2 regions of the Paenibacillus provencensis genome follow, and region 2 is predicted to be linked to the other one. Evidence: a T-box and tRNA genes for the amino acid it is inferred to sense, from the RefSeq annotation. Region 2 holds a T-box; the other holds one or more tRNA genes.

Region 1 (14,824 bases), on a different contig from region 2:
ATAGAAGAGAGGTTCTACCTTATGAATCAAGTACCTGAAATTACACCTTCTGAGCTGCAATCCCGTCTTCATTCCGGTGAAGCTCTCCAAATGATTGATGTCCGTGAAGAGGAAGAGGTTGCAGCCGGTATGATCTCCGGAGCCAAGCATATTCCTCTCGGCCAAATTCCGGACCGACTCTCTGAGATCGAGAATACGGGCGAAATTATCTTCATCTGCCGCAGCGGCTATCGGAGCGAAAGAGCCTGCGAGTATTTGGCTCAGCAAGGCTTCGACGGATGCACCAATCTGGTAGGCGGAATGATCGCCTGGAACGAACAACAAGGCTAATAAGCTAATGGGCAGGCATTCAAGCCTGTCCTTTTTTACTTATCATACAACAACAGACCTTAAAAGCACAACAGCTTAAACGCGGTAATGCGCTAAAATATGACGAACAACCTCTTCCGGCTCCATCTCTGATGTATCAACTGTAATATCTGCAAAAGAATACTTCGACTGGCGCTCCTGCATGATCTGATGCACACGCGCTTCCACATTTCCTGCTAACAACGGACGATCACGATTGGCAGAAACCCGTCTTATAATTGCCTCTGCGCTCGCTGTAAGTGCAACCACCCACCCAGCCTTCTTCATTGCGTCACAATTAAGCGGCTTCAGCACTGAGCCACCGCCTGTGGATATAATCTGTGAAGAGCGGTCAAGTACACGAAGTAATACACTTGTCTCTACCTCACGAAAATACGCTTCTCCTTTTTGTTCAAACAACACCGGAATCGGGCAGCCTTCCTGCGCTTCTATGTCAGCATCAATATCAACAAGCTTATATCCCAGCCTATCCGCCAGCAGACCGGACACTGTTGTTTTCCCTGTTCCCATCATCCCGATAAGGACGATATTCCCATTTTTCCTGCTCAAAGACCTCTGCCACCCCTTTAATAGAACTATCAGTCGCTATTTTTCATTTAAACATAACACAGATAAAAACATCCGCCAAGAAGTCATAAAAGAACATCCTTTCGCGTACTCATGATAAAAATGAGTTGTCTATAGCATACCTGTGGGGAGTGTGAACAACATCCAAATTACAACAAGCCTCGAAACAGCTGTCAAAAAGCCTTCGTCCAGCAGGATTTCTCGAATTTTCCAGACAGGTCATGTCATCTGCAGAGATGACGTTCTATTCGTGCTTTATTATGTACAACAAAAAGTGGCTTCGGAGGATCCACTTCTCGTAGATCTCCCAAAGCCACGTCTTATCCAGAGCTTCCAATATTTCAGTGAAGCTTCCCTGCTGCTGTTAGATGGGCATGCTTCCCATCACTGCACACAGGAAAGGTTAAGGAAGTGCCTTAAGGAAGCACTGTTCGGCCTCTATGAAGAACACAGCCAATAGCCTCTATAACAGAATTGCTCAGACTCAATACAGATTCAAGACGGACGGACGATAATCTTAATTCCCCATCCAGTTGTAATGGAATGTACCTTCTTTATCCACACGCTTGAAAGTATGCGCACCGAAATAGTCACGCTGTGCTTGCAGCAGGTTTGCTGGAAGTCTCTCCGTCCGATAGCTGTCATAGTAAGACAGCGCGCTTGCAAAACCAGGTACCGGAATCCCATTTGCTACGGCAACGGAGATGACTTTACGCCATGCATCCTGATAAGATTCAACCACATTTTTGAAATATGGATCGAGGAGCAGATTTTTCAGCTCGGCATCCTTGTCATAGGCATCTTTAATGTTTTGCAAGAACTGTGAACGAATAATACAGCCACCGCGGAAGATCATTGCGATATTGCCATATTTCAGGTTCCAGCCGTATTCGTCAGAAGCAGCGCGCATTTGTGCAAAGCCTTGCGCATAAGATACGATTTTACTTGCAAATAGTGCTTTGCGAACATTCTCAATAAATTCCGTTTTGTCACCTGTGAATGCTTCAGTCTTAGGACCGCTCAGCACTTTGCTTGCTGCAATACGCTCTTCCTTCATCGCAGACAGGAAACGGGAGAATACGGATTCTGTAATCATGGACAGAGGTACTCCAAGATCCAGGGCGCTTTGGCTTGTCCATTTGCCCGTACCTTTTTGACCCGCAGCATCGAGGATAACATCGACCATCGGCTTGCCCGTCTCTTCATCATATTTCGAGAAGATATCCGCTGTAATTTCGATCAGGTAGCTGTCGAGCTCCCCTTTGTTCCACTCGCTGAATATTTCGTGGAATTGTTCAGCGTTTAGTCCAAGCACATCCTTTAACAGATGGTAAGCTTCACCAATTAGCTGCATATCGCCATACTCGATACCGTTATGCACCATTTTTACATAATGGCCTGCACCGTCAGGACCAATGTACGTTGTGCAAGGCTCGCCATTCACTTGAGCTGCAATCGAAGTCAGAATCGGCTTCACGAGCTCATATGCACTTTCTTGTCCACCAGGCATAATGGATGGACCTTTCAGAGCGCCCTCTTCACCACCGGAAACACCTGCACCGATGAAACGGAAGCCTTTTTCTTCAAGCTCCTTGCTGCGGCGCTGTGTATCAGGGAAGTAGGCATTTCCTCCATCAATAATAATATCGCCTTGATCCAGATGCGGAACGAGCTGCTCAATCGTCGCATCCGTCGCAGGACCGGCTTGTACCATAATCAATATTTTGCGAGGAGATTCCAAAGATTGTACAAATTCTTCTATAGAGAACGTTCCTACCAAGTTTTTGCCATCAGCTTCTTTTACAAGATCTTGCGTTTTCTCCGGGGAACGGTTGAATACGGAAACTGAGAAACCTTTACTTTCAATATTCAAGGCCAGGTTCTTGCCCATTACGGCGAGGCCAATTACACCAATTTGTTGTTTTGCCATTGGTTCTCCATCCTTTGCTTCGTATTTTTTGACTTCAACTGTTTATCGCCTTCATCAGGAAGCAATGCGTCTGCAGTCCTTATCTATGTAGTATAATGAAGAGCGCTTCAATTATATCCCTATTCTACCGTGTTTGGATTTGGAAGTAAAACTCCGATGCCTCCGAAGCAAGGGTAAAACACCTCTGTTCACGAGGTGTTCATTAAATGCTCATACTCTTTGTTCTTACCTTATAAGATTGTGACAGTCTCACCATTCAAGCATCAGCATTCGATCCTGCATTTGAAAAAGTTTGGCGCGGCATTTGTCTGCCCTTGTTGTATCGCTTGCACCAATTGCCTCATACAGTCGTTCTAGCTCATCATCGATCTCCATTCGAAGCAGTGTAAGTCTTAATTCCCCCTCGATCGAAGTGTACATTTCTTCCATTTCCTCGAGCGTCGGCGCCGGACCCTTCTGATAGATCACCTTCTGCTTGAAGCCTGACACTTCGACAAGCCTGATGACCTCACCGAACAAAATATTTTCTATAACGATAATATGATCCTTGAATCTGCGAACGACAGCATGCCCTCTCGTGTCTCCGATCAATTTCTCCATATATTCTGCAAGCTTTGCATCCTTGATTATATAGTCACCAATCAACTTATAATCACCGGTTCTCATTTGTTGAAATTTCAGCTTTACCAATTTGCGGCCTGTACGTACGGACAAAATAAAGTAATCTTCATCCTCGCTCCAATATAGCGAATATCCTTCCTGAATGAGATCCTTAATGAGCTGTTGGATACGAAGGCGGCTAAACCGGAGCTCTAAATTGCAGTATTCCACTTCATAGCTCTTGTTCATGGCACTTCCTCCTCCATTTTTTTACGATCATGTAATCCGGATCATACTTATTGGAAATGTAAATTGCAGCCTTGGTATTCTTGCCATTCTTCGCTCCACCATAAGTCTGCTTACCCTATTTTATACTGACTTCAAGGGAAGCGTACTTAGTCGTTTGACCATTTTTTCACCCGATAATCTTCATAAACAATCCAGCAAAAGTACAAACTTGAAGAGAGGGAAGCGGGTACTCCTGTGTTATAATGAGTCGCGTAATATTGTGTATACTATTATATTGGATAGAGTTTAGGTTCATGCTTACCTATAAGGAGGATTACTTATAATGTCACAACTCACATATCCCTCACTAAATGAAGCGGATTTTGAAGTATTCGAAGTACCCGGACTGGAACCCCGTATGGAGCTGCTGATTGAACGGATTCGGCCGAAGCTTGAGGCCATTGGGACGGCTTCTGCGCCATTCTTAAGCGAGCTGTGCGGTGAAGACATGTTTGTTCACGTCGCAAAGCATGCACGCCGGAAAGTTAATCCGCCGAACGATACCTGGGTTGCAGTAGCCAACAATAAAAGAGGTTATAAGGCTTACCCCCATTTTCAAGTTGGCATGTTCGGTACACACGCGTTCGTAATCTTCGCCATCATATATGAGAGCAGCAATAAGGAAGTGTTCGCTGATGCATTGTCCCGTCAGTTGGAAGAAGTGGCGCAAAATATACCTGAATATTTCTATTGGTCTACCGACCATATGATTCCGGAAGGAACAAATCATGCAGATATGACGAAGGAAGATTTCCAGCGTATGGCGGAACGTCTGAAAAATGTGAAGAAATCCGAGGTTTTATGCGGCCTTCGTATCGATAAGGATGATCCGATCCTCCAAGATGGCCATAAGTTTGGCAAGACGATTGAAGAGACTTTTACAGCTCTGCTTCCGTTGTACAAAATGTCTTTTTAAAGCGATTATCTTCCATTATTTACAAATAAAATGCCGGATCATAAAAAATCCATTTTCATTCCCTTTTCATTTTGCTATACTCATCTAGGTTTAATTATTCTTAATAATGAAAGGTTGTGACAGCATCCATGGATCACCGTCGTACGCCGCTCTTTACAGCAATTAAGAACCACGCGGCTAACAATCCGGTACAGTTTCACATCCCTGGTCACAAAAAAGGACTTGGAACGGACTCAGAGTTTCGCGAATTCATTGGGGATAACGCCCTTTCCATAGATTTGATCAACATCGCGCCGCTTGACGATTTGCATCAACCGACTGGAGTAATTAAAGAAGCACAAATGCTGGCTGCCGATGCATTCGGGTCAGATTACACCTACTTTAGTGTACAAGGGACAAGCAGTGCGATTATGACCATGATCTTGTCCGTCTGCGGACCTGGCGAGAAGATTATCGTGCCGCGGAATGTGCATAAATCAGTCATGTCTGCCATCATCTTCTCCGGAGCCAAGCCTATCTTTATTTCTCCGGTCAGTGACGAAAATCTCGGCATTGATCACGGAATTACGGTTGGTTCGGTCCGCCGGGCATTGGAACGCCATCCTGATGCGAAGGGTGTGCTTGTCATTAATCCAACGTATTTCGGCGTTTGTGCGAATTTGAAGGAGATTGTAGAGCTGGCTCACAGTTACCAAGTGCCCGTTCTTGTGGATGAGGCGCATGGTGTACTGATTCATTTCCATGAGGATCTTCCTATGTCTGCTATGGAAGCTGGTGCAGATCTAGCTTCTACGAGTGTGCACAAATTAGGCGGCTCCATGACGCAAAGTTCGGTCCTGAACCTGAATACCAAGAACGGATTCGTTAATCCAGAGCGTGTACAGACGATTATCAGTATGCTGACTACAACCTCTACATCTTATATATTGTTGTCTTCACTGGATACGGCAAGACGCAATCTTGCACTCCATGGACACAGCTTGGCTCAAAAAGCGATTGACCTTGCAGAGTATGCTCGCCGGGCGATCAATGATATCGAAGGGCTATACTGCTTTGGTGAAGAAATACTAGGCGGCGAAGCAACCTATAGCTATGACCCGACCAAGGTCACCATTCATGTTCGCCATCTGGGTCTCACCGGCTATGATACAGAGAACTGGCTTCGCAAGCATTACAACATCGAAGTGGAAATGAGCGATATGTACAACATTCTTTGCCTGATCACACCAGGTGATAATGATGATTCCGTTAATACACTCCTTATTGCACTTCGTGAGCTGTCGGATACCTATTATAATGTGAACCAAGCCAATGAGCTTGTCGTCAAAATTCCGGAAATTCCACAGCTGATGCTGACGCCACGAGAGGCTTTCTACGGTGACACCGAAGTGATTCCGTTCAAGGAATCGGAGGGCCGCATTATTGCTGAATTTATCTATGTATATCCGCCAGGTATACCGATTCTATTGCCTGGAGAAGTCATCTCTCAGGATAACATTAACTATATCATTGAGCATGTTGAGGTCGGTCTGCCCGTTAAAGGGCCAGAAGATCGGACGATTCAGAATGTTAAAGTGATTGTCGAAGCGGAGCCCATTTTTTAATAAGTGCTGCACAAGCAAAAAAAAAGACCAGACAACTTGTCTGGTCTTTCGTCTATGACAGAACGTGTCAATTACTCGTTCTCAATCATTTCGTTGAAAGCCGCTTCAACACGGTTCCACTCTTCTTCGTCTTCGATTTGATACAACGCAACCTCTTCGTTCTCTTCTTCAAGGCGGAGAATCAATCCGTCAGCTTCAGGATTGTCGCGCTCCAGTAGTACCGCGTACTCTTTGCCGTCTACGTCAAAAGTTTGTGCCAAGATCATTTCGACTTCTGCACCATTCTCGTCAGTCAGTGTAAGAACAGCCATTTCGTGTTCATGATCGTGGTCATGGTTGCAATGTTCGCCGTGAACATGGTTGTGATCGCTCATGAGAATACCTCACTTTTAAATTTATATTGTAATCATACGATAGGCATTTGTAACATCATACTACGGTCGCACTTGTAATCATACGGACGTATCGTAACACTATTACGGGACAAAATCAATGAAACTCTAATTCAATGCCGTAATCACTTTTTCCGAAACGAGGAAGAACGAATTACTGCCTGACGGTTTCATATAGAACCCTACTATATAATTCCCGCTTTTCTTAAATTCATAAGTAAAATCATTCGTTTTGAACCAGAAATTATCCTTCGAGCCGCTGCCGAGCTTCTCGGATTGTATATTTTTCACGTTTCCGGAAGGGTCGGTAATCGCTACTTTGACCTCGGAAATCTTCCCATCCAGACTATCGACCTGACTTAACACGTTAAATTTCAATTTACCCACATTAACATTCCCAAATACCGTCTCGCCTTTAAACAAAGTGATGTGCACATTCGGCTTAGTGACGGTAACCTTGCCATTTCCTGAATCCCATGAAGCAAGTCCGCTGATCTCACGGACAGGAGCATATGTCGTACCATTTATAAAGTAACCACCACCGCTTACTTCTTGCCCATTAATAATGACACGAATTCGTTCGGTAACCGAGTCAGCAAACAACATGGAGCCGCTGCCCAAGAGCGAGAACACAATCGCAAGGGCAAGCGTTCTTTTCCACTTCATAAGCTCTTGTTCCCCTCCAGCTATGAGAATATAGTATGTCTATTTATACTTCATCCCAGAGAACAAGTTGCGGTGCGTTTGGAAAATTTTTCTGAAAAAATTACGAAATATGTAACAGAGGCTTCTTCTATGCCGGGTTAAACATGCACCGTTCCTAGAAAGGGTCCGGTGCATGGCACTTTTGTCTAACCTTTCGGTTTGGTCAAGATGCAAGGGACGCCCTTCCCTACAGCTCCCGGTTCCCGCATGCGCTCTGCGTATGCCATTCCACGTTCACACGGTGTTTTACAGACTTCACACACGTCGGACGTCACCAGTTTCATACTTGTCCGTACCTTTTCCTTGCTTGACCCGCCTTTGCTCACCTTCCCTTTTGCCATTTGTGATACCCCTCTTTCTTGTAGGTGTTCAAGGCATGCTCATCTGCAGCTTCGTGCCTGGTAATGCCATTGTATGGGGATTTGCGGTGAAGGTGCATGGGGCGTTCATTTGAAGCGCTCCAATTTTTTGACTCCCTCTCTCCAGTTGCTTCGCAAAAGTCGTTCGGGATCCAAAAAATTCCGCTGGGGTGGTAAAGACTAGACTATGTCCTGCAGAAGACATCGTTTTCGTTAGAATTTCTAATAAACCAAAAAAAGGGAAGCCCTGTACTCGGGCTTCCCTTTGAACGCTCAAGATATTTTATTGGAAGATAGGCAATTGATCCAGGTTATTCGTCGGATCTCCATCCGCATCTCCGCGAATGCGAAGGGAGCCATCTCTTGCTTTGAATACATTGACTCCTGCAATGGAGCCCGTTTGAATCTCATTCAACGCTTGATTGTAATCAAGCACTCTGCCTGTTGACGTCTTAAATGCGGTCAAATCTCCGTCTCCGTTTTTCTGAACGGCAACAAATTGCTCGCGTGTGTTATTTTCCATAAGAACATACACTCCTTTTTGCAGCCATAGTTTGTAACCTGCTCGGATTCAGGGTAAGCTGATCTCCGACACCTATGATTATGCCCAATTGGATGTCTTCTTATGAAAGATACATCTCTTATAGCTTTTTCTGCATCCGTACGTGCAGTATACCTGCATCATAGAAAGGCTCGTCTGAGATAACTTCATATCCGAGCTTTTTATAAAAACCTTCAGCCTGACACTGTGCATCCAGCAAAGAATAGGCTAAGCCGAGGTCTTTAGCTCTTTCTTCTAATGCCATAATCAGTACACGACCATATCCGTTAACCCGGTAAGGCTTCAGGACAGCTATTCTTTGCAGCTTTGCTGTATCTTTTTTATAATAAATCAAGCGGCCGGTCGCCACCATCTCTTGTCCATCCTGAATTAATATATGGTGTGCATCCCGACTCAGCACATCGTATTGGTCAATTTCCTCTTCTTCTGGAACGTTCTGTTCCTCTACGAACACCGTTCTGCGAATGTTCAGCCCAGCTTCAAGCTGTTCTTGTGTTGTAACATTAATAATCTCGGCTGGCATAGTCTCCTCCTCTTACTATCCAAAAATGCAAAAATCCAAACCATTATACACTACATAAGCAGTGATCGTATAGTCTGTCTTAGATATGGATAATTAAAGCAAGCATTTGTGCCTTTTCTACGGTAATAATGTTTCTTCATTTGATGGTTTGGAGTAAACCTCATCTCCTACGGATCTCCGATATACATCATCAATAACCGGAAGATCCGATTCTGAAGGCTCAATCAGCTGCAGATTAATTGTTTCTTGCGATGGAGCTAACGTGCATCCCGTTATGTTGGCAAATACAATCCCGCAGATCATAAATTTGCTTAAATTATTGACTAGTTTATTATTCATAGAACCCCCACCACCCTACGGTTGTTATTTTCATCCTTTTAAGGTTGCTCAAATCAGGATAAATTAAACATAGGACAGGGATTGACATCACATATCAAAGCCTGATAATATAAGATTATTCCTTTTTTATAATTATTCCATGATCTGTTAGCTCAGCTGGGAGAGCACTATCTTGACAGGGTAGGGGTCAGTGGTTCGAGCCCACTACAGATCATCACTGAAGACCCTTGTGTATCAAGGGTCTTCTTCTTTTTCTGCGTCTGTCTCCTACTCCAAATACCCATCGACACGTACTTTCTCTTCCCATTACACGTACAATTGAAAAATATTTCCGTTTTCTTTAAATATATGTACTCCCCGCATCTCGCCAATCCCATCCAGCGTTACTCTTTCTCCAGATAGAACTGGCCTTTTCTCCACAACCACATGGAGTTTTGATGCCTTCCAAAGATCTGTCTCATAGTAAGAAACAACAGGCTGCTGTATCAAGAATTCGTCGATGCCGAGGGACACTTTGACATAGTTATGATGAAGAAGCCTGCCAGGCAGTGCATCTATATTTTGCGGATCAATGCTCTTCACGGCAATAATCCCTTCAATAATTACGTGAAAACCTGCACTCTCTTCAAACGATTTGAAGGCAGCGATCCTGTTCGCTTTAACATATTCTACGGTTGTCTCTGTCTCTTCACTTACATTAATATCCTTTATTCTAGCTTGCTCCACCAGGGTAACATGGGATTTTAGAAAATCATACAGACAATCCTCCGATTGTAAAAAATCCTGCTGCCATCCCTCTAAGAGTTCATCAAGCAACAAGCATATCCACAAGCCCGAGTAGTAACAACTTCTTCTTAAGTGAAGCGAAGCGGCTTCTGAATGAATTAATTCTCGTCCATATTGATCCAGTAATGATCCCCATGAAAGAGGTGACTCTTCGGCATGTGCCTTCAGCTCCACATAATATGCAGGCCCCTCTATGGTCTCTACCTTTGTCTCGTATGTAAAAAAAGGACCCAGCAACTCTTTTCTCATACCCCGAAGTTGAATAAATTTGTACAAATGAGACTCCCTTTCCTGTAGATCCCTTGCCTCCAGCGCATCAAAAAGACACTGCCTTTCTCGACTTCTTAGCTCCACGTTCTCTTTAAGAAGCGGGTATGTTACCCCCAGGAGTTCATCTGGAAACCTCTTTTCTTCACGAAGATACTGAAATCCATGAAATAGCTCATGAACAAGAAATGACTTGATGCTCGCCATATCCTTAATCCCTTCAATGTTTACTATTGCTGTAGGATAGTGTTCATACATGATTACGGTATTGCCCGCGAATGTTCTGTCCCACCCTAATTTATGAAACGTCTGGTTTTGAAATTTGGGATGGTGGAATAGGAAAACTTCGCTCGAGTTATATATCGCGTAGGCTACTTTTTGAAACCCATACCAATAGGGTTCTATATCTAGCCCAAGCAATTCATCTGCAGCCGATTGAATGTTAATTTCCATCCTTCTTCCTCCCCATTTCCTACTCGAGGAGATTATAACAAAAAAATAAAGGATCCGCAGGTTCCTGGGATCCTTTATTTTCGGTAATTAGTAGAGGATGGTTTTGGAGATGATGACAAGAAGAATGAAAAGAACAAGGATTGCTCCGATGGAAGACCAACCATTGTATCCTCCACAAAATCCGGATCTAGATACTTCACTCATGCTGCTCTCCTCCTTATCTCTAAGGTATGAGATAGTATATGAATACCTAGATTAGATGACAGGGCGAGTATCCTGATCTTTTAAAACTGCTTATCACTTTTCTCCAAAATACATGGTTTACTGCCTTTTATTTCACGTGATGAGGTGTTCCTTCATGCTTCTCTTTGCGAAGACCAGCGAGACCGAACAGACCTAATAATCCAAGCCATCCCCAGCCATTTCCGCGATTTGTTGCAGCGTTCGCTCGAATGTTATTGGTGCCGTAAGTACCATTGTTATAAGCATTGGTATTGTAGGTACCCGTTCCAGTGCCTCTGCCATCGTACATGTTATTGTTCATGTTGTTCATTGTGCGAGTACGATTCATGTTCGTAGTGCCATTGTCTGTCCCATCAATGCCTAGATTTTTTTCCAGACGATTGACCGAATTTTTAACCGGATTACCGTTCATTTGGTTTGCGTTCGTATCAGCCATCGCTGGAACGGCAATTACCATAGAAATGCTTGCAGCAGCTAATGTGGCTGCCCATTGTTTTTTCATCATTATTTCACCCCTCATTTTATTGTTTATGGCCTGTCGCTTGTATAATCCCCTCCTTAATTTAAAGTTATACAAGCAGATACTTGGGTGAAAAAAGGGGTTTTATCCAATATTTTATATACAGCAAAAAACCCACCGTTTGCAGCCGGTGAGTTTTTATATATAGAATCATCTCTTGAAGGGACGATTACAGATTACTGTATGATTATTAACACAGGATGATACAAACATAAAATTTTAATTAAAATTAGCGTTATCCTCGCCTTGACCTTACAACGAACGTATACAACTCCTTATCAAGGACTGTCCCATCTTCAAGCACTACATTATTGTTATCATGTGAGCTGATCGTTGTCCGGTACGTAATAAGCTTAACCCCTTTCCACACCGTTACCACAGAATTAAAGTAGATTGCATTATCAAATTGAATCGGCTGCCGCATTACGTATCCGACCGTATGAACAGAGGATCTTGCTCTTTTCTTGCCTTTTCCAAAGGCATCCTCTGGCAATGGATGGATTCGTACAATTTGGCTAAACGGAATCTTGACTCTTTTCGCTCCAACGACAATGATTTCGGCATCTGCATCCCACTTTAGCAATATCCCTTGAACGGGATCTTTACGACCACCTGCTCGTTCCACCAGCACCCTTTGGCCTACCCAGTGCTTCATTTCTCCCGTTCACCTCCGTGTTCGTTTTATTAATTGTCCGAAATTGACCAGTCCACTTGCTTGATTCCTTCTGATTCCAAATAGGCGTTCGCTCGAGAAAACGGATGGCTTCCAAAAAAACCATGCCGAGCTGCAAGCGGACTCGGGTGAGATGATTCAATGACCAGATGACGAGATCGGTCTATGAAAGCTCCCTTCTTCTGCGCATGGCTGCCCCATAACATAAACACTACAGGCTGCTTCCGGACATTCAATTTCTCAATCACCGCATCGGTAAACCACTCCCATCCAATATGGCGATGTGAAGTCGGCTCTCCCTCTCTTACAGTTAATACGTTATTCAGTAAGAGGACACCTTCTTCCGCCCACTCTTTTAAAGAACCATGTGAGGGAATGGGTACTCCAAGATCACTATGTAATTCTTTATATATATTTCGCAAAGACGGAGGTATTCTAACCCCTTTTTTGACGGAAAAACTTAAACCTTCCGCCTGACCCGCTCCATGATATGGATCTTGTCCAATGATTACAACCTTTGTATTCGCATAAGAGGTCAGCTTCAATGCATTGAATATATCTTCCTTCGGAGGATAGATCGTTTGCGTCTTATATTCAAAGGCCAGCTTCTTTCGAAGCTCCTGTATGTAATCCTTATTCATTTCGTCCTGCAGCAGTACATCCCAGTCATTATTAAACATATATTTGCTCTCCTCATCCCAAACTCGCTTTGCTACATGAATTCTACATATAGATATCTAAAAAAATAAGCTGGACTCCTATTAGGAGCCAGCCTATTTCATGTAATGTATGCCGAGGACGGGGGTCGAACCCGTACGATGGTCACCCATCGCAGGATTTTAAGTCCTGTGCGTCTGCCAATTCCGCCACCCCGGCGTATGTGTATAGACTGTCTAACCAAACTCGCTGTAAAGTTAAAGAACAATCCACGACCACTTCTGGATTTCCCAGTAGATCTTCTCAAAAATCCGGTATCTCTTATTATACATGAACAGCCACGTTTTGACAAGCTTTGCGTATACTTTTATATGAGAATTTTGCATAAATCCTTAACAGAATGTGCAAAATCCTGATATGAAATCTTGATAAAACTTAGCAAACAAACTAAAAATAAAGCCCACCTTTTCGAGATGGACTCCTTAACGTATACATAGACCTCAAGAAACAATTTATTCTTCCTGGTCTAAGCGCAGGCTTGGTACAGTTTGCCTTCATGTTCAACATGGATAAGCCAGCCTTCATTCTGGTTTATTCTTCCTTATATCCTTTTTTTCTGCTCGCCATTCGCATCCACCAAGCGATGCCTCCAACACCCGCAGCAATAATTACGGAAAATATAACGATATACCATCCATGAATATTCATTGTGCATTCCTCCTATGATAGTTATACCCATATTATCCGCCACATTAAACTTTTTCACTTATTTCTTAAGATTGTCTCCAAATGTTTAGGCTTCATCCGAATTGGTTTATTTAACTTTAAGATATTTTTTGGATTATTGTAGAAATTTAGAACTAGTTCTGATAGACTACTTGTAGAAATGAAAGTGAAAAACGTGTGATTAAACAACCAGTTTGCAATGTAATTAGACCTGTTTTATTACATTAATTACTGGCATAGGGAGAATAGGCTTATGAATAAAGAAGCGATTATAGCGATGAAACGCAATCAGCAGATTATGGTAAGAAGCAAAGATGGAGCTACATTGACTGGGTTTCCTGTTCCTACAGACCATGCATCCCGGCTCGTGTTAAGAACAACCTGTGGTCCGGTTTGGATCCCTTATGAGGAAGTAGAGCAAATCACCCGAATTATCAGCATTAACCGCTCGAGAAAATTAGCTTTATCTTAACAGCTCTATATAATGTTATCTTACAATGTACGGTTCATAAAATTATAATGAAATGCAGATCATAGATATGGATTAGCTGGGGCTTGGCATCATGGCTCTGGCTATTTTATTATTCAATGAGGTGAGCAAAAGAGATGAACAATATGCCGAAGCTTCTAATATTCCTTGGTGTTGCACTAATTGCTGTCGGATTGATCTGGATGTTTCTAGGAAGATTTATTCAACTTGGTAAACTACCAGGAGATATCTATGTAGATCGAGGAAATTTCAAATTCTATTTCCCCATTGTTACTTGTATCGTTATCAGCCTTATCCTTACGCTTATCTCCTGGATCATCCGTCACTTTATGAAATAAAGCAGCAGTTAGTATTTCGTCCAATAATCCATCCCATCTGATAAAGAGGGCATCGAACGCACCGACTTCTGCTCTTCAGGCTCCCAGCCCTTGAGAATCACGATGTGTTCCGTAGATGATTGGTCCTGCCACGTAATCATCCCTTGTCTTTCTAACTCTCTCAGCGCCTTCCGAATCCCCCCTTCTGTTCTCCCTGTCTTGACTTCCAATTCAGTCATTTGAGGCATACGTCTCCGTTGTCCACAAAAATTGTATAGTATTCGCAGCAGCTTGCGTTCAAAATCAGGCAGCATCATCATCACTCCCTAAGCTGTTATTGCTGCTCTAACAGGTCGCCAAGCCAGTACATTCTCCTCGTTAAAAGTTCTAGGAGCCCCTGTATGAAGACATGTGGAATATATTCTGCCCTTTATTATTCGATGAATTTCAATATTACGCTGACTAACCTTACCTGCTCGATCCAGATACACGATCTCTACAACCTTGCCTATATATTTACGCGGCATTTTCTCACCCC
Region 2 (14,824 bases):
ATCAATTCATAATACCCTTTAGCTTTTTTAATCAAGAATATATATAGATCAAAATGATTTTAGTTTGTCTATTTATAGTGTTAAATTTATTTTTTAATGAGTTATGAAATTGATTCGAGTATTTACGAATTTTTGTAGAGGCAGGTGAACTTGCAATGCACATCGTCGCAGTTGGGTTAAACTATCGCACAGCGCCTGTAGAAGTAAGGGAACGCTTTACATTTGACGAAAGAGACCTGCCATCAGCGCTCCGAGAGCTCAAGAAGACAAACAGTGTATTGGAAGGCGTCATCGTTGCTACATGCAACCGTACGGAAATGTATGTGGTGGTTGATCGTCTCCATATGTGCGGTTATTTTATACGCAGCTTCATGGAGCAATGGTTTGGTATTTCTCGCGAGGAGTTTACTCAACATCTATATATATATGAAGATGAACAGGCGATACGTCATCTATTTAGGGTAACCAGCGGACTGGACTCCATGGTGATTGGGGAAACTCAAATTCTAGGCCAGGTTAAGCACGCCTTCTTAACAGCTCAAGCCGAGAAGGCTACCGGAACATGGTTTAATACGCTGTTCAAGCATGCCATCTCCGTAGGCAAGAGAGCGCATAGCGAGACCTCAATTGGTGAAGCGGCGGTTTCTGTCAGCTATGCTGCTGTAGAGCTGGGTAAGCGTATCTTTGGCTCCTTTAATCATAAGAAGGTCATGATTCTGGGTGCAGGGAAGATGAGCGAACTCACGGTACAGCATCTGTATGCTAACGGCGCTGAAGAGGTAATTGTGGCTAATCGGACCTTCTCTCGCGCAGAAGAGCTGGCAGCCAAATTTGACGGAACCGCATGCACCATGGAGCAGGCGTTTACCCGTCTTCATGAAGTCGATATTTTGATCAGCTCAACAGGAGCGAAGGATTTCGTTATCTCGGCTGAAATGGTTAAAGACAGCATGAAGCGAAGAAAGGCACGTCCTCTATTCATGATCGATATTGCTGTGCCGCGGGATATAGATCCCGTGATCTCAGATTTCGCCAACGTCTTTTTATATGATATTGATGATCTTGAAGGTGTGGTTGAGACGAATCTGGAGATGCGCCGGATCGAGGCAGCGAAGATTGATTCCTTTATCGAGGAAGAGATTGTAGAGTTCAATCATTGGCTCAAAACATTGGGGGTTCGTCCTGTAATTAGAGCTTTGCAAGAAAAAGCAAACAGTGTGCATGAGGAAACACTGGAGAGCTTGTTTAACAAGCTGCCTGAGCTGGATGAGCGTCAACGTAAAGTGATTCGGAGACTGACGAAGAGTATGCTTAATCAAATGACGCATGAGCCCATTAATCGTATAAAAGAAATAGCAGTGGATAAGAATGCTGAAGATGTATTATCGATGTTCACTACCCTGTTTGGTCTTGAGAAAGAGCCGGAAGACAAGGAAGAGTCTTCTGTGCCATCAAGAGTGAATATGAAGCCGGCCACGGAGCCTGGTCGTGAGGTAGAGCAAGCACCTTCACGGATTGCATATGTTCCAGTGAGCCTGTAAGGCAGGTGTAAGAAGTGTCTACAGTAGATACGATTCACACTATGCTGATTTATATTTATGCCCTGAGCCTTCTGTTTTATTTCTCGGATTGCATTCGACGCAATACGAGTGCGAAGCGGATGGGCACAGGGCTTCTTGTTGTCGTGTTCCTGATGCAGCTAATGTACTTGATTCTAAGCACCGTTGATCTGGGACATATTCCGATATATTCGATGTATGATTTTGTATTTCTATTCACGTTTAGTATTGTCATCACCTCTCTAATCATGACGAGATTCAGGAAATCGGAATATATCGTTTTCCTACTGAATGTTGTCGGTTTCAGTGCTTTGGTGCTCAGTGATTTTTGGCTTGCCCCCATCGTGAATCCTAAGCTCAATTGGCAGACTGTACATGGGCTTCTTGTCATGCACATCGCTCTTGCTAATCTGGGGTTTGCTGCATTGACGCTCGCTGCTGTATTTGCTGCGATCTATCTATTTCTGCATTTCAGACTTAAATCGAAGCAATGGGGCGACACGATGCGGCGCATGCCGAGTCTTGAAATGCTCTATATGTACATGAACAAGTCAAGCTCAATCGGGACCCCGATGCTAGGTGTTTCGGTCATGCTTGCCGTATTATCGATTATGGCAGAGAAGCGCTGGCCATTATTACTCGATGCCAAAGTCCTCTCTACGTTAATTGCATTATGTATCTATTTAGGGTACTTCATTTCAAAACGATATAATGGTCATGCCCCCCATGTTATGGCACGGTGGACGCTTATAGGATATGTATTTGTTATCATTAGTTTTATCAGTAATGCTTGGTCTGTATTTCACCGCTGGACAGGAGAGTGAAGTAAATGGAGCAAGCTTATGTCCCGATATGGCTTGATTGCTCTGGTCGTACTGTCATTGTTATTGGCGGTGGTCCAGTGGCTGAGCGTAAGGTTAGTGGACTTCTTAATTCAGGAGCAAACATTACGATCATCAGTCCCACGATGACCGAGAGACTTCTTCAGCTGGCTCAGCAGGGAGAAGTCTCCTGGATTCAAAGGCCCTACCGTCAGGGAGACCTGAGAGGGGCTTTTCTTGTATATACAGCTACGAATCAAGCGGATATCAACCAACAGGTGGTTAAGGAAGCGAAAGAGACCGGCGTTTTGGTGAATAGCGCAGATGAGCCGCGCACAGGTGATTTTATTACACCGAGTGTCCTGCGCCGAGGCAGGCTGGCCATCGCTGTGTCAGCTTCGGGGTCAAGTCCAGGAGCTGTAGCACAAATTAAGAAACAGCTGGAGCAAGATTATGGTGATGAGTACAGTATGTACTTTGATTTTTTGCATCATATTCGTCAACTCATCCTGCTCCGTATTCAGGACCCAGTCCGGAGAAGACATCTGCTTCAAAAAGTATTAGAGTTAGACATATTAGCGGAAATTAGAAATGGACATTATGAATTATGGTCCGATGAACGGATAAATAAATGGATTGCAGACAATCAGGAGGGGTAATTAACAATGCGAACGATTGTAGTAGGAAGCAGACAAAGCGCACTGGCTCTAACACAGACAGGGCATGTCATTGATGATTTGAAGAACCTATGCAAGCATCACGGGCTTCCCTTTGATTTTGAGGTCAAGAAGATTGTAACTAAGGGCGATCAAATTCTGGATGTCACTTTATCCAAAGTCGGGGGCAAGGGGCTGTTCGTAAAAGAAATTGAGCAGGCCATGATGAACGGCGAGATTGACATGGCTGTACATAGCATGAAGGATATGCCATCTGTGCTTCCTGAACCATTGACTACCGGTGCAGTGCCGAGCCGGAAGGATCCAAGAGATGCATTAATATCCAGAACCGGATCCTCACTGGATGAGCTGCCCCAAGGCGCAAAAGTTGGGACGAGCAGTTTGCGCAGAGCGTCTCAGCTCAAAGCCTACCGTCCCGACTTTCAAATTGAATGGATTCGAGGCAATATTGACTCCAGACTCCGCAAGCTTGAGACAGAAGGCTTTGATGCCATCATTCTCGCTGCCGCGGGGCTTTCTCGAATGGGATGGGAAGATCGGATAACGGCTTATTTGTCTCCGGACACTTGTCTGCCAGCGGTAGGACAAGGCGCGCTCGGTATTGAATGCAGGAAGGATGACCAGGAACTCCTTCATTTACTCAGTTTATACAATGATCCGGAGACGGCAATCCCGGTTGCAGCTGAACGGAGATTTCTAAATGTGTTGAACGGAGGCTGTCAAGTACCCATTGGGGCGTATGCAACTTGGGCTTCTCAGCAAGGAGAGGCTGGTGATAAGCAGCTTATCCAGCTAACGGGTATGGTTGGCACACCGGATGGATCGACAGTGCTTAAAGAGACGCTCATTGGGAGCGATCCTGAACGTCTTGGGGAGGAAGTTGCTGAACGCTTGATTCAAAAAGGCGCAGAGAAGATACTGGCAGATGTAAGGGGATGAGGAAATGGCAGGAAAGGTATATCTCGTGGGTGCGGGACCGGGTAACGCAAAGCTTATTACAGTAAAAGGCTGGGAGTGTATTCAGAAGGCAGATGCGGTAGTCTATGATCGCCTAGCCAGTCCTAGACTGCTTCGGATTATGAAGCCTGGAGCTGCCAAAATCTATGTCGGCAAAAAAACAAACCGTCACACAATGAAGCAGGAGGATATCAATCAGCTGCTTGTCGATCTCGCTCATGAAGGCAAAACAGTCGTTCGTTTAAAAGGCGGGGACCCGACCATTTTTGGAAGGGTCGGTGAGGAGGCGGAGCTGCTTCGGCAACATGATATCCCGTTTGAGATCGTGCCAGGAGTTACCTCTGCGATCAGTGTACCAGCCTATGCCGGTATTCCTGTCACACATCGGGATTATGCATCATCCATTTCGATTATTACGGGACATGAGAGTCCTGATAAGCTAAATAGAGCGATTTATTGGGACAAGGTAACGAACGCTACAGGAACTCTGGTATTTATGATGGGGGTTGCGAATATCGGCTATATCAGTAAGCAGCTGATAGATCATGGCAGACCCAAGGATACGCCTGTGGCGCTGATTCGCTGGGGAACTTGGGCAGAGCAGGATACACTAGTGGGCACGCTTGAGGATATTGAGCACAAGGTCCAGGAGCACGGATTCCGTCCGCCCGGCGTCATTGTTGTTGGCGATGTGGTCAAGCAGCGTGAACGGCTGCAATGGGCTGAATTAATGCCTCTCTTCGGCAAAAGAATACTTGTGACAAGGGCAAGAAGTCAGGCAAGCGAGCTTGTTTCGCGGATTGAGGAATTGGGTGGAGAGCCTTATGAGCTGCCTGTTATTGAAACGGTTCCTGTACAAACGGATCATCATAGGGAGCAAATAGCAGAAGCGCTAGATCAGTTAGAGCAGTATGACTGGGTCATATTTACGAGTGTGAATGGAGTAGAGCATTTCTTTAGAGCGATGGAGGAGCAGAAGAAAGATATACGCTCACTCTATCGTGCAAGAATTGTGGCCATTGGTCCGTCGACGAAGAAAGTGCTTCGTGACAAAGGCATTTTGGCGGAGCAGGTCCAAGGTTCTTATCAGCAGGAAGGACTGATGGATACCTTTGATGCCGAGCTGCTCCCAGGACAAAAGGTGCTGTTGCCCTCAGGTAACCTAGCTCGTCCTTGGCTCTCCGAGAAACTAAGGGAGAAGGGGCTTGAAGTAAACAGCGTCAGTGTATATGAAACGGTCATTCCTGAGGAGCAGGATGATGAGCTGATTGGACTCTTGCAAAAGGGAAAAGTCTACGCTGTCACGTTCACCAGCTCTTCAACGGTGACTCATCTCCTGACGCTATTAGAACGGATGGGATATGAACAGCCTGCTTCTTTATTTAAAAATGTTCACGTAGCCTGCATCGGCCCTGTTACTGCAGAAACGGCAACAAGTTCTGGACTCCATGTCAGCATCGTTTCAGAAGAGGCAACAGTTGAGAGCTTGGCTGATGCGCTGTGTCATATTAACGAAGATGTTCATGTTGTTTAGATTTAAGATACGAGTTAGACGAACTAGAGAAAGGGGTTATTCACAATGGGATTTCCAATCGTAAGGCATCGCAGATTACGGCAATCGGCCGCTATTCGCAGTATGGTGCGTGAAACACATTTGAATGTTAGTGATTTTATACAACCGATTTATGTTACATACGGTACAGGGGTTAAACAAGAAATTTCGTCTATGCCGGGAGTGTACCGTTTTTCACTCGATACGCTGAAAGAGGAAGTGCAGGAGATTGCTGAACTTGGCATTCCGGCTGTGCTTCTGTTTGGGATTCCAGATACGAAGGATGCAGTAGGCTCTTCCGCGTATGCCGAGAATGGAATTGTGCAGGAAGCGACCAGGCTCATCAAATCCTGGTATCCAGATTTGCTCGTGATCGCTGATACCTGTCTATGCGAATTCACGGATCACGGTCATTGCGGCATGATTCATACCCATGAGCGGGATGGTCATGTATGCGTGGATGTTCTGAATGATGAATCACTTGAGCTTCTGGTTAAGACCGCTGTGTCCCAGGCTGAAGCAGGGGCTGATATTATTGCACCATCCAACATGATGGACGGTTTCGTAGGTGCGATTCGTGCAGGACTTGATGAAGCAGGATTCTCTCACATTCCAATTATGTCTTACTCGGTGAAATACGCTTCTGGCTTCTACGGACCTTTTCGCGAGGCAGCAGATTCGGCACCTCAGTATGGTGATCGCAAAGCTTACCAGATGGATCCGGCTAATGCAAGGGAAGCGCTGCGTGAAGCAGAGACGGATGTTCTTGAAGGAGCAGATATGCTGATGGTGAAGCCTTCTTTATCTTACCTGGACATAATGCGCACAATTAAGGACCAGTTTGATCTGCCGCTGGTAGCATATAACGTTAGCGGTGAATATGCAATGGTCAAGGCCGCGGCAATCAACGGCTGGATTGATGAAGAGAAGGTGGCCATGGAAATCCTGCTCAGCATGAAGCGTGCAGGAGCGGATATGATTATTACGTATTACGGCAAAGACGCAGCCCGCTGGCTGTCAGTACGTTGATTATTTAGAAGAGCTACACTATTGCATATAAAATTGGATAACAGAGGAGAGAGGTTTGAGAATGAGTGAACAGATTCGTCAGCCGCGCCGGGAGGAACGTTCCCGTACCGCTTTTGAAGAAGCAAAACAATATATGCCTGGCGGTGTGAATAGTCCGGTACGTGCATTTAAATCTGTAGGTTTAACTCCTGTTTACGCAGACCATGGTATAGGTTCTAGAATCTATGATATTGATGGTAATTCTTTTATTGATTACGTGGCTTCTTGGGGCCCCCTTATAATGGGACATGCCCACCCGGAAGTGATATCCGCGATCCAGGAGACGGCTGTAAAGGGAACAAGTTTTGGCGCGCCGACACTGATTGAGACGGAAATGGCCAAGCTGGTATGCGAGCGCGTACCATCGATCGATGTTGTTCGTATGGTGAACTCGGGCACGGAAGCCACGATGAGCGCGATCAGACTTGCTCGTGGGGCAACAGGCAGAAGCAAAATTCTGAAATTTGAAGGCTCCTACCATGGACACGCTGACAGCTTGCTGATCAAGGCAGGTTCTGGTGTAGCCACTCTTGGACTTCCGGACAGCCCCGGTGTACCTGAAGGAGTCGCTGCCAACACCATTACGGTTCCTTACAATGATCTGGAATCGGTTCGCTTGGCCTTTGATAAATTTGGGGAACAGATTGCTGCGATCATCGTAGAGCCTGTGGCAGGCAACATGGGCGTTGTGCCGCCAGCTGCGGGATTCCTTGAAGGGCTGCGCCGGATTACCATAGATTACGGCAGCCTGCTTATTTTTGACGAGGTCATGACAGGCTTCCGGGTAGGACTTCATAGCGCACAAGGCCGGTTCGGAGTAATCCCGGATTTGACATGTCTCGGCAAGGTCATTGGCGGCGGCTTGCCTGTTGGCGCATATGGCGGCAGACGAGACCTTATGGAGCAGGTAGCTCCGGTCGGCCCAATCTATCAAGCAGGTACACTCAGCGGTAATCCGCTGGCCATGGCAGCAGGTTATACGACACTTAAGCTTCTTAACGAAGAAGTATACACTCGTCTCGAAGAGCTGGGCGCTAGGCTTGCTGCCGGCTTTGAGAAGAATGCGAAGGAGCTGGGCGTTCCTGTAACGATCAATAGGGTCGGATCGATGGTATGTCCATTCTTTACAGATCAAGAAGTCACGAATTATGACGTTGCCAAATCAAGCAATTTGGATCATTTCCGAGCTTACTTTGGCCATATGCTTCAGGAAGGAATCAGCGTAGCCCCTTCTCAATTCGAGGGGATGTTCATCTCCGGGGTGCATAGTGTCCAGGATATCGATGATACGATTGAAGCGAATTATAATGCGCTGAAGGCTTTATGATGAAATATAAGAAAAGAGGAGACTGGGCTGAGCTGATGCCAGGCAAAAAAGTGCTCTCCCAGGATGATCGGAGTATGGCCGCCGAGAAGTGGCTGCTTGAGGAACTGGGTATGCCCGAGAAGCTCTTGCACGAGCTTAGAGCTAATAGCGGTATTCAACTTGCAGGGGACCGGCTTCGGCTGGCCCTTTTTCCTCCTGCACCGTATGGAATTACACCGCGATATGTAGGGCTGGATGTGCTGTATGAGGATGATTTTTGTCTTGTTGTAAACAAGCCGGTAGGCATGCCAATTCATCCAGATGGAAGTGAGCGTCAGGACGGAATAGTGACACTTGATCATGCGGTGGCTGGATATTACCAGGCAAGCGGGCTTGAGGTCGCGGTGAAACATATCCATCGGCTGGATGTGGATACGTCAGGTCCGGTGCTGTATGCGAAGAACCGCTATGCAGAGCTTAAGCTGAATGCCATGATGCAGCTTAAGCAGATTGAGCGCAAATATGTCGCTATCGTTCACGGAATCGTAGCACAAAATAAAGAGACGATGGACTTGCCGATCGGTAAGGACAGGCATCACAAACAGAGAAGAAGAGTCTCCCCTACAGGTCAGCATGCCGTAACTCATATGGAGACATCAGAAAGACTAAGAGGAGCAACAGTGGTTCGGCTTCGTCTGGAGACAGGTAGAACGCATCAAATTCGGGTGCACCTCAGCCATTTGGAACATCCCTTGTTTGGCGATACGCTGTACGGCGGCATGAGAGAGGGAATTCGCAGACAGGCGCTACATGGAGAAGAGCTCAGCTTTCAGCACCCTTTTACGGGAGAGCTGCTTACAGTGATAGCCTCTTGGCCTCAGGATATGATTGATTTGTATGATTCGCTAAAAGTGTAAATAAAAATATGAATCCACGGATGAATGGTATGAGTCCTCTGACAGATGCATATACATGTACACGAGAAGCATCTTGAAATGACTTGTGTAACATGACGTAAAGCTATGAAAATCTCATGGTGAATATATGCTGTGAAAGGAGGACTAGCGCTATGTTAAACCCGCCGTATGGACTTCGGTTTGATATTTACGAGCGTGTTCATTTACCCGAGGATGTTCCTGCCATAAGTGAGCTGGATGAGATTGAATTGTATCCTCGCATACAGGTTGTCTCGGAGCAGGAGCACGCTGCGCTACGTGGACACTTACTGTTGTCCGGTATTTATCAAGGAGAGAACAATCAGCAGGAGGAGCTGTCTCATCAGATTCCTGTTGAGATTACGATTCCACTCAGCCGTGTCGCATCCATTGATGATATTGCAGTGGAGATTGAGAACTTCGACGTGGATCTCTTGTCGACGCGCAGTCTGAACATTACGGGCGTGCTCTCTTTGCGCGGAATTGAAGGAATTGGACCGGCAGAAGAAACCTCTGACTGGAATCCAGAGGAGTTTACGGTTGTTCATTCCAATTCAGGTGAGGAAGAGGCGCCAGCTAATCCACTGTATTCGGGATACAATCCGTATAATCGAGATCCATCCATTCCGGATTCAGAACAACAAGAAGCAATCCTGTCGGATGCGGAATCGGCAACTGAATTTCAATCTGAAACGGAAGCTGGAGCGTACTCACCTTCAAGGCCTTTTTTGCATACGCCATATGAGGCTTCCGTATCCGAGCCGACTACGACGGAGAATATTGATGCATGGTCACTGCCGTATGAAGCGGAGTCTGTCCATGATTCAGTGAATCGGGAAGAGGCTCAGCTACAGGAACCACACAATGCAATAGAGAGCGTAGATGAACAATATGACGAGGATGAAGAAGAGACGGATCGGGTACAAGATGACCCATCGAATCAATATGGTGAGCTCGCATCCGTTAATCAACAGCCGGAAGCATACTCATCTCCAGAGGTGTGGAGCTTTGAGCCTGCTGTAGTTGTAGGAGCAGACCGTGACGCAGCTCCTGCTGTGAACGCTGAGACAGATGCTGGCACAGCTCCTGATTTGATTGATGAGGCATCCGGCGATGGTGGTGAGGGGAATGAACTTGAGGCAGACTCCATTCCACGAGAGCAGGAAGCGCAGGAGGTCTTGCTCGAAGCAGATGTGCCGCAGCCTGATCCTTCCGAAGAGAAGCCTGAATTGAAGGTTGCCTTTGGAACCAAAAAATCGGGCGAAACATCAGCACAAGGCTCCTATGGAATTACTTCTCTCCTACAAAAGTCCAGGACTGCAGAAGAGGTCTTGCAGCTTGAACAGGAGTTTCCGATCGAACAGCGTGATGAAGAACCTGCAGAGGAAGTTCAATGGAAGAGTCTGTTTCTCGGAAGAGGCGCAGAGCAAACACCATTCAAGAAGGTTAGACTCTGTATCGTGCAGCGAGAAGAAACGCTTGAGACCATTGCAGACCGATATCAGCTCAGTACGCGTGAGTTGCAGCTATATAACCGTCTGTCCGAGCAATCGGTTGAGGAAGGCCAGGTATTGTATATTCCATAGGAGAGCTGGCATACAGGAGAGTTCCCGGTTTGAATCGGGGACTCTCTTTTTTTGTCATGAAAGGTCTAATGCCCGGTTGACGAATTGCACAAAAGAAATGTATGATGACTGTAGGATTGGGAATACAATGAATAACAACTGTAATTAATCTAACGACTTGGATCGGGAATAGTAGGCAGTGAAGCCCTTCAGAGAGTGGAATTGATATGGTGTGAAATTCCGCAGGATAGCGAGCTGTACCGAAGTCGCCCGTGAGTTGCCCTTTTGAACTTTCTTGTAGGATGAGGAAGCTAGAATGCGGCCGGTAGCAGCCGTTATCTGCCTAATGAAGTGTCATATCGAGTTATGTTTTCTCTTTACAAGTGAATTCTGACCTGCTCGGGTATGAAACAAAGGTGGTACCGCGAAAGAATGGCCTTTCGTCCTTTGAGGATGAAGGGTCTTTTTGTATTTTCAAGAATGTGTTAAACGAAGATAATTGGAGGAATGTATGATGTCAGAACCGACAGCAAATCCGAATCAGACGGAAATGTCGACAACTTACGATCCGCGTGCAGCGGAACAGAAATGGTATCCATATTGGATGAATAATGAATTTTTCAAGGCAGGTCAGCGCAAGGATGCCAAGCCTTTTACGATCGTCATCCCTCCGCCCAACGTTACGGGTATTCTTCATATCGGGCATGCACTAGACTTTACGCTGCAAGATATCATTATTCGAGCCAAAAGAATGCAGGGCTACGATGCACTCTGGCTTCCAGGCTCTGACCATGCAGGAATTGCTACACAAACGAAGGTAGAACAGAAGCTTAGAGAAGGCGGCGTGTCCCGCTATGATCTGGGCCGTGAGAAATTCCTTGAGAAGGTATGGGACTGGAAGGAAGAATATGCGAACACGATTCGTTCCCAATGGGCGAAGATGGGGCTATCGCTTGATTATTCCCGTGAGCGGTTTACGTTGGATGAAGGTCTGTCCAAGGCGGTTCGGGAAGTATTTGTTAAACTGTACGAAAAAGGGCTCATTTACCGCGGCAAACGCATTATCAACTGGGATCCTGCTGCACGTACGGCTTTGTCTGACATTGAGGTTGAATACAAAGAGGTACAGGGACATTTGTACCATTTAAAATATGAGCTAAAAGACGGAAGCGGATCGATTACTGTTGCGACAACACGTCCGGAAACAATGCTTGGGGATACCGCAGTAGCTGTACATCCCGAAGATGATCGTTACAAGGACATGATTGGTAAGACCCTCGTGCTTCCGATTATTGGTCGTGAAATACCGGTGATCGCGGATGAGTATGTGGACAAAACGTTTGGCAGTGGTGCTGTAAAAATTACACCCGCCCATGATCCTAACGATTTTGAAGTGGGTCTGCGTCATGATTTGCCGCAAATCACCGTGATGGATGAGTCCGGTAAAATGAATGAAGAAGCCGGCAAGTATCAAGGACTGGATCGCAGTGACTGCCGCAAGCAAATCGCTCTTGATCTCAAAGAATCCGGAGTATTGATTAACATTGAAGACCATACACATCAAGTTGGCCATAGTGAACGTTCTGGTGCGGTTGTAGAGCCTTACTTATCCACTCAGTGGTTTGTAGCCATGCAGCCGCTTGCGGAACGTGCAATTGAAGCACAGAAGAGCGGTAAAGGAGTTAACTTTGTTCCTGATCGCTTCGAAAGAACTTATTTACAATGGATTGAGAATGTTCGCGATTGGTGTATTTCCCGTCAGCTGTGGTGGGGACACCGCATTCCTGCGTGGTATTGTGATGCTTGTGGTGAAATTCATGTCAGCCGCGAGGATATGACAGCTTGTCCGAAGTGCGGATCGCAGGAGCTCCGTCAGGACGAAGACGTACTCGACACTTGGTTTAGTTCAGCACTGTGGCCGTTCTCTACACTCGGCTGGCCGGAAGAGACAGAGGACCTGAAGCGTTACTATCCAACCTCTGTACTTGTAACGGGATATGATATCATTTATTTCTGGGTAGCACGTATGATCTTTACCGCACTTGAATTTACGGATGAGATTCCGTTCAAGGATGTTCTGATGCATGGACTCGTTCGTGATTCTGAAGGACGCAAGATGTCCAAGTCACTGGGCAACGGAGTAGATCCACTTGAAGTTATCGAAAAATATGGAACAGACGCGATGCGCTACATGCTCTCTACAGGGATTACTCCAGGTCAGGATCTGCGCTTCCGCTGGGAACGTGTTGAGCAGGCCCGCAACTTTGCGAACAAGATCTGGAATGCCTCCCGCTTTGCGCTGATGAACCTGGAAGGCTTCAAGGTGGAAGACATTGATATTACGGGTGAGCTGACTACAGCGGACCGCTGGATCTTGCATCGTTTGAACGAAACAGCCAAAGACGTAACCCGTCTGATGGATGCATATGAATTCGGAGAAACGGGCCGTACATTGTATAACTTCATATGGGATGATCTCTGTGACTGGTACATTGAGTTCTCCAAGCTCTCATTATACGGTGAAGATGCGGATGCAAAACGCAAAACACAATCCGTTCTCGCCTATGTACTTGATCAGACCATGCGCCTGATCCATCCGTTTATGCCATTTATCTCCGAGGAGATCTGGCAGCACCTTCCGCATGAGGGCGAGACCATTACTTTGGCATCTTGGCCGGAATTCAATGAGGCCTTTGTTAACGATAAGGCCGTTGCCGAGATGAATATGCTGATGGATCTTATCCGTGCAGTGCGTAATATTCGTGCTGAAGTTAATGTTCCGATGAGCAAAAAGGTTGAATTGCACATTAATGCAAGCGGTCAGGACGGTCTGAATATTATTGACAACAACCTGATTTATGTTCGTCGCTTCTGTAATACTTCAGAACTATCTACAGGAACAGAGCTGTCTACACCAGAGAAAGCGATGACTGCTGTAATCTCCGGCGCCGAGCTGTATTTCCCTCTTGCAGGTTTGATTGACATCGATCAAGAGATTGCGCGTCTTACGAAAGAGAAGGAAACACTGGATAAGGAAGTAATGCGGATCGAGAAGAAGCTGGGCAACGAGGGCTTTGTATCCAAAGCACCTGAGAAAGTAATCGAAGAAGAGCGCGCGAAGCTTGCAGATTATTCTGATAAGCGGACAAAAGTGATTGCACGGATTGACGAACTTCAAAATTAATTAATAAGAGACGGCAGGTGTTCCTATTAACGTAAGGGATGCCTCTCTCTTACTTACTTTATACTTAGAAGGTGAATCATATGGATCGAACCACTGGAAATAGTACGGCTGCTCCGCTGAATACGTATAATGACGCGGTCGCTTGGATCAACAATCTTATTCCGTTTGGAATCAGACCTGGACTTTCCCGCATTGAATTGCTCTTGTCTAAGCTGGGTAATCCCCATAAACATCTGAAGTTTATCCATGTCGCAGGAACAAACGGAAAAGGGTCTACCTGTGCCTTTTTGACGTCGGCCTTAAGACAGTCCGGTTACGATGTAGGTACATTCACTTCACCGTATATTACCAAGTTTACGAATCGGTTTCAGTACAACGGGGATGACATCCCTGAAGAAACTTTACTGGTGCTTGCAAGACGCCTTCATCCGTTGGTAGAGGAAGTGGCTGAGACGGAGCTTGGGTCTCCCACTATGTTTGAGGTTGCGACGGCGCTTGCAATTCTGTATTATGCTGAGGTGTGCTATCCCGATGTGGTGGTATGGGAGACTGGACTCGGGGGAAGGCTTGATGTAACAAATATCGTGACTCCCATTATTTCCGTGATCACCAATATTGGAATGGACCACACAGATATTCTTGGAGATACGATCAGCCAAATCGCAGCTGAAAAGGCAGGAATTATTAAACCCGGCGTTCCTGTCGTCAGTTTAGTAGAGCAGCCGGAAGCGATTCAAGTCATTCGTGAGGTCGCAGAGAAACAGAAATCCACCTTATATCTTGCTGGTGACCAGTTTACCTATGAGCAGGTTCAGGTTAATAAGGATGGACAGAAATTGCATTTTAGAGGACCGTTTCGTGAACTTGATGTCGAGCTTACATTGCAGGGCAAGCATCAATGTGCCAATGCCGCTGGGGCTTTGATGACACTTGAAGTGCTGCGCCAATACATGGCGTTCTATATGGAAGAGGAAGATTTGCAGAAAGGTTTCCGACTTGCCTCTTGGGCAGGCCGTTTCGAGAAGGTGTCCGACGAGCCGCTTCTCATTCTGGACGGAGCACATAACCCTGAGGGGGCTGAGATGCTGGCACAGAGCATCAAGGATCTATATCCTGAGCGGAAACTAATTTTAATGATGGGCATGCTGAAGAATAAGCATCACAAATTGTATTTTGAGCATATACTGCCACTAGTGGATA

Evidence for each region. A T-box is a leader RNA that pairs with one kind of tRNA and senses whether it is charged. The one in region 2 lies ahead of ACFQ3J_RS22810 (valine--tRNA ligase), so its partner is inferred to be a tRNA-Val.
Region 1: it encodes a tRNA-Val, which carries the amino acid that the T-box ahead of ACFQ3J_RS22810 (valine--tRNA ligase) is inferred to sense. The anticodon was not compared.

Annotation. Positions count from the first base shown of each region.
Region 1 is NZ_JBHTKX010000001.1:280,457-295,280, reverse strand. It holds gene ACFQ3J_RS01470 (rhodanese-like domain-containing protein) at 22-330, shown strand; gene ACFQ3J_RS01465 (shikimate kinase) at 406-918, opposite strand; gene ACFQ3J_RS01460 (hypothetical protein) at 1,070-1,396, shown strand; gene gndA (NADP-dependent phosphogluconate dehydrogenase) at 1,454-2,866, opposite strand; gene ACFQ3J_RS01450 (hypothetical protein) at 3,116-3,715, opposite strand; gene ACFQ3J_RS01445 (YktB family protein) at 4,038-4,670, shown strand; gene ACFQ3J_RS01440 (aminotransferase class I/II-fold pyridoxal phosphate-dependent enzyme) at 4,799-6,274, shown strand; gene ACFQ3J_RS01435 (DUF1292 domain-containing protein) at 6,346-6,648, opposite strand; gene ACFQ3J_RS01430 (copper amine oxidase) at 6,775-7,332, opposite strand; gene ACFQ3J_RS01425 (hypothetical protein) at 7,518-7,712, opposite strand; gene ACFQ3J_RS01420 (DUF3892 domain-containing protein) at 8,014-8,253, opposite strand; gene ACFQ3J_RS01415 (GNAT family N-acetyltransferase) at 8,372-8,815, opposite strand; gene ACFQ3J_RS01410 (hypothetical protein) at 8,933-9,154, opposite strand; tRNA gene ACFQ3J_RS01405 (tRNA-Val) at 9,296-9,368, shown strand; gene ACFQ3J_RS01400 (hypothetical protein) at 9,461-10,660, opposite strand; gene ACFQ3J_RS01395 (WGxxGxxG family protein) at 10,992-11,408, opposite strand; gene ACFQ3J_RS01390 (hypothetical protein) at 11,659-12,078, opposite strand; gene ACFQ3J_RS01385 (uracil-DNA glycosylase) at 12,108-12,776, opposite strand; tRNA gene ACFQ3J_RS01380 (tRNA-Leu) at 12,887-12,972, opposite strand; gene ACFQ3J_RS01375 (hypothetical protein) at 13,733-13,951, shown strand; gene ACFQ3J_RS01370 (DUF2905 domain-containing protein) at 14,086-14,307, shown strand; gene ACFQ3J_RS01365 (Lrp/AsnC family transcriptional regulator) at 14,316-14,606, opposite strand; gene ACFQ3J_RS01360 (hypothetical protein) at 14,613-14,813, opposite strand.
Region 2 is NZ_JBHTKX010000005.1:198,309-213,132, forward strand. It holds gene hemA (glutamyl-tRNA reductase) at 156-1,541, shown strand; gene ccsA (cytochrome c biogenesis protein CcsA) at 1,556-2,383, shown strand; gene ACFQ3J_RS22775 (precorrin-2 dehydrogenase/sirohydrochlorin ferrochelatase family protein) at 2,389-3,039, shown strand; gene hemC (hydroxymethylbilane synthase) at 3,046-3,996, shown strand; gene cobA (uroporphyrinogen-III C-methyltransferase) at 4,001-5,548, shown strand; gene hemB (porphobilinogen synthase) at 5,594-6,595, shown strand; gene hemL (glutamate-1-semialdehyde 2,1-aminomutase) at 6,657-7,961, shown strand; gene ACFQ3J_RS22800 (RluA family pseudouridine synthase) at 7,958-8,857, shown strand; gene ACFQ3J_RS22805 (LysM peptidoglycan-binding domain-containing protein) at 9,010-10,461, shown strand; T-box leader at 10,611-10,891, shown strand; gene ACFQ3J_RS22810 (valine--tRNA ligase) at 10,955-13,624, shown strand; gene ACFQ3J_RS22815 (bifunctional folylpolyglutamate synthase/dihydrofolate synthase) at 13,705-14,824, shown strand, end outside.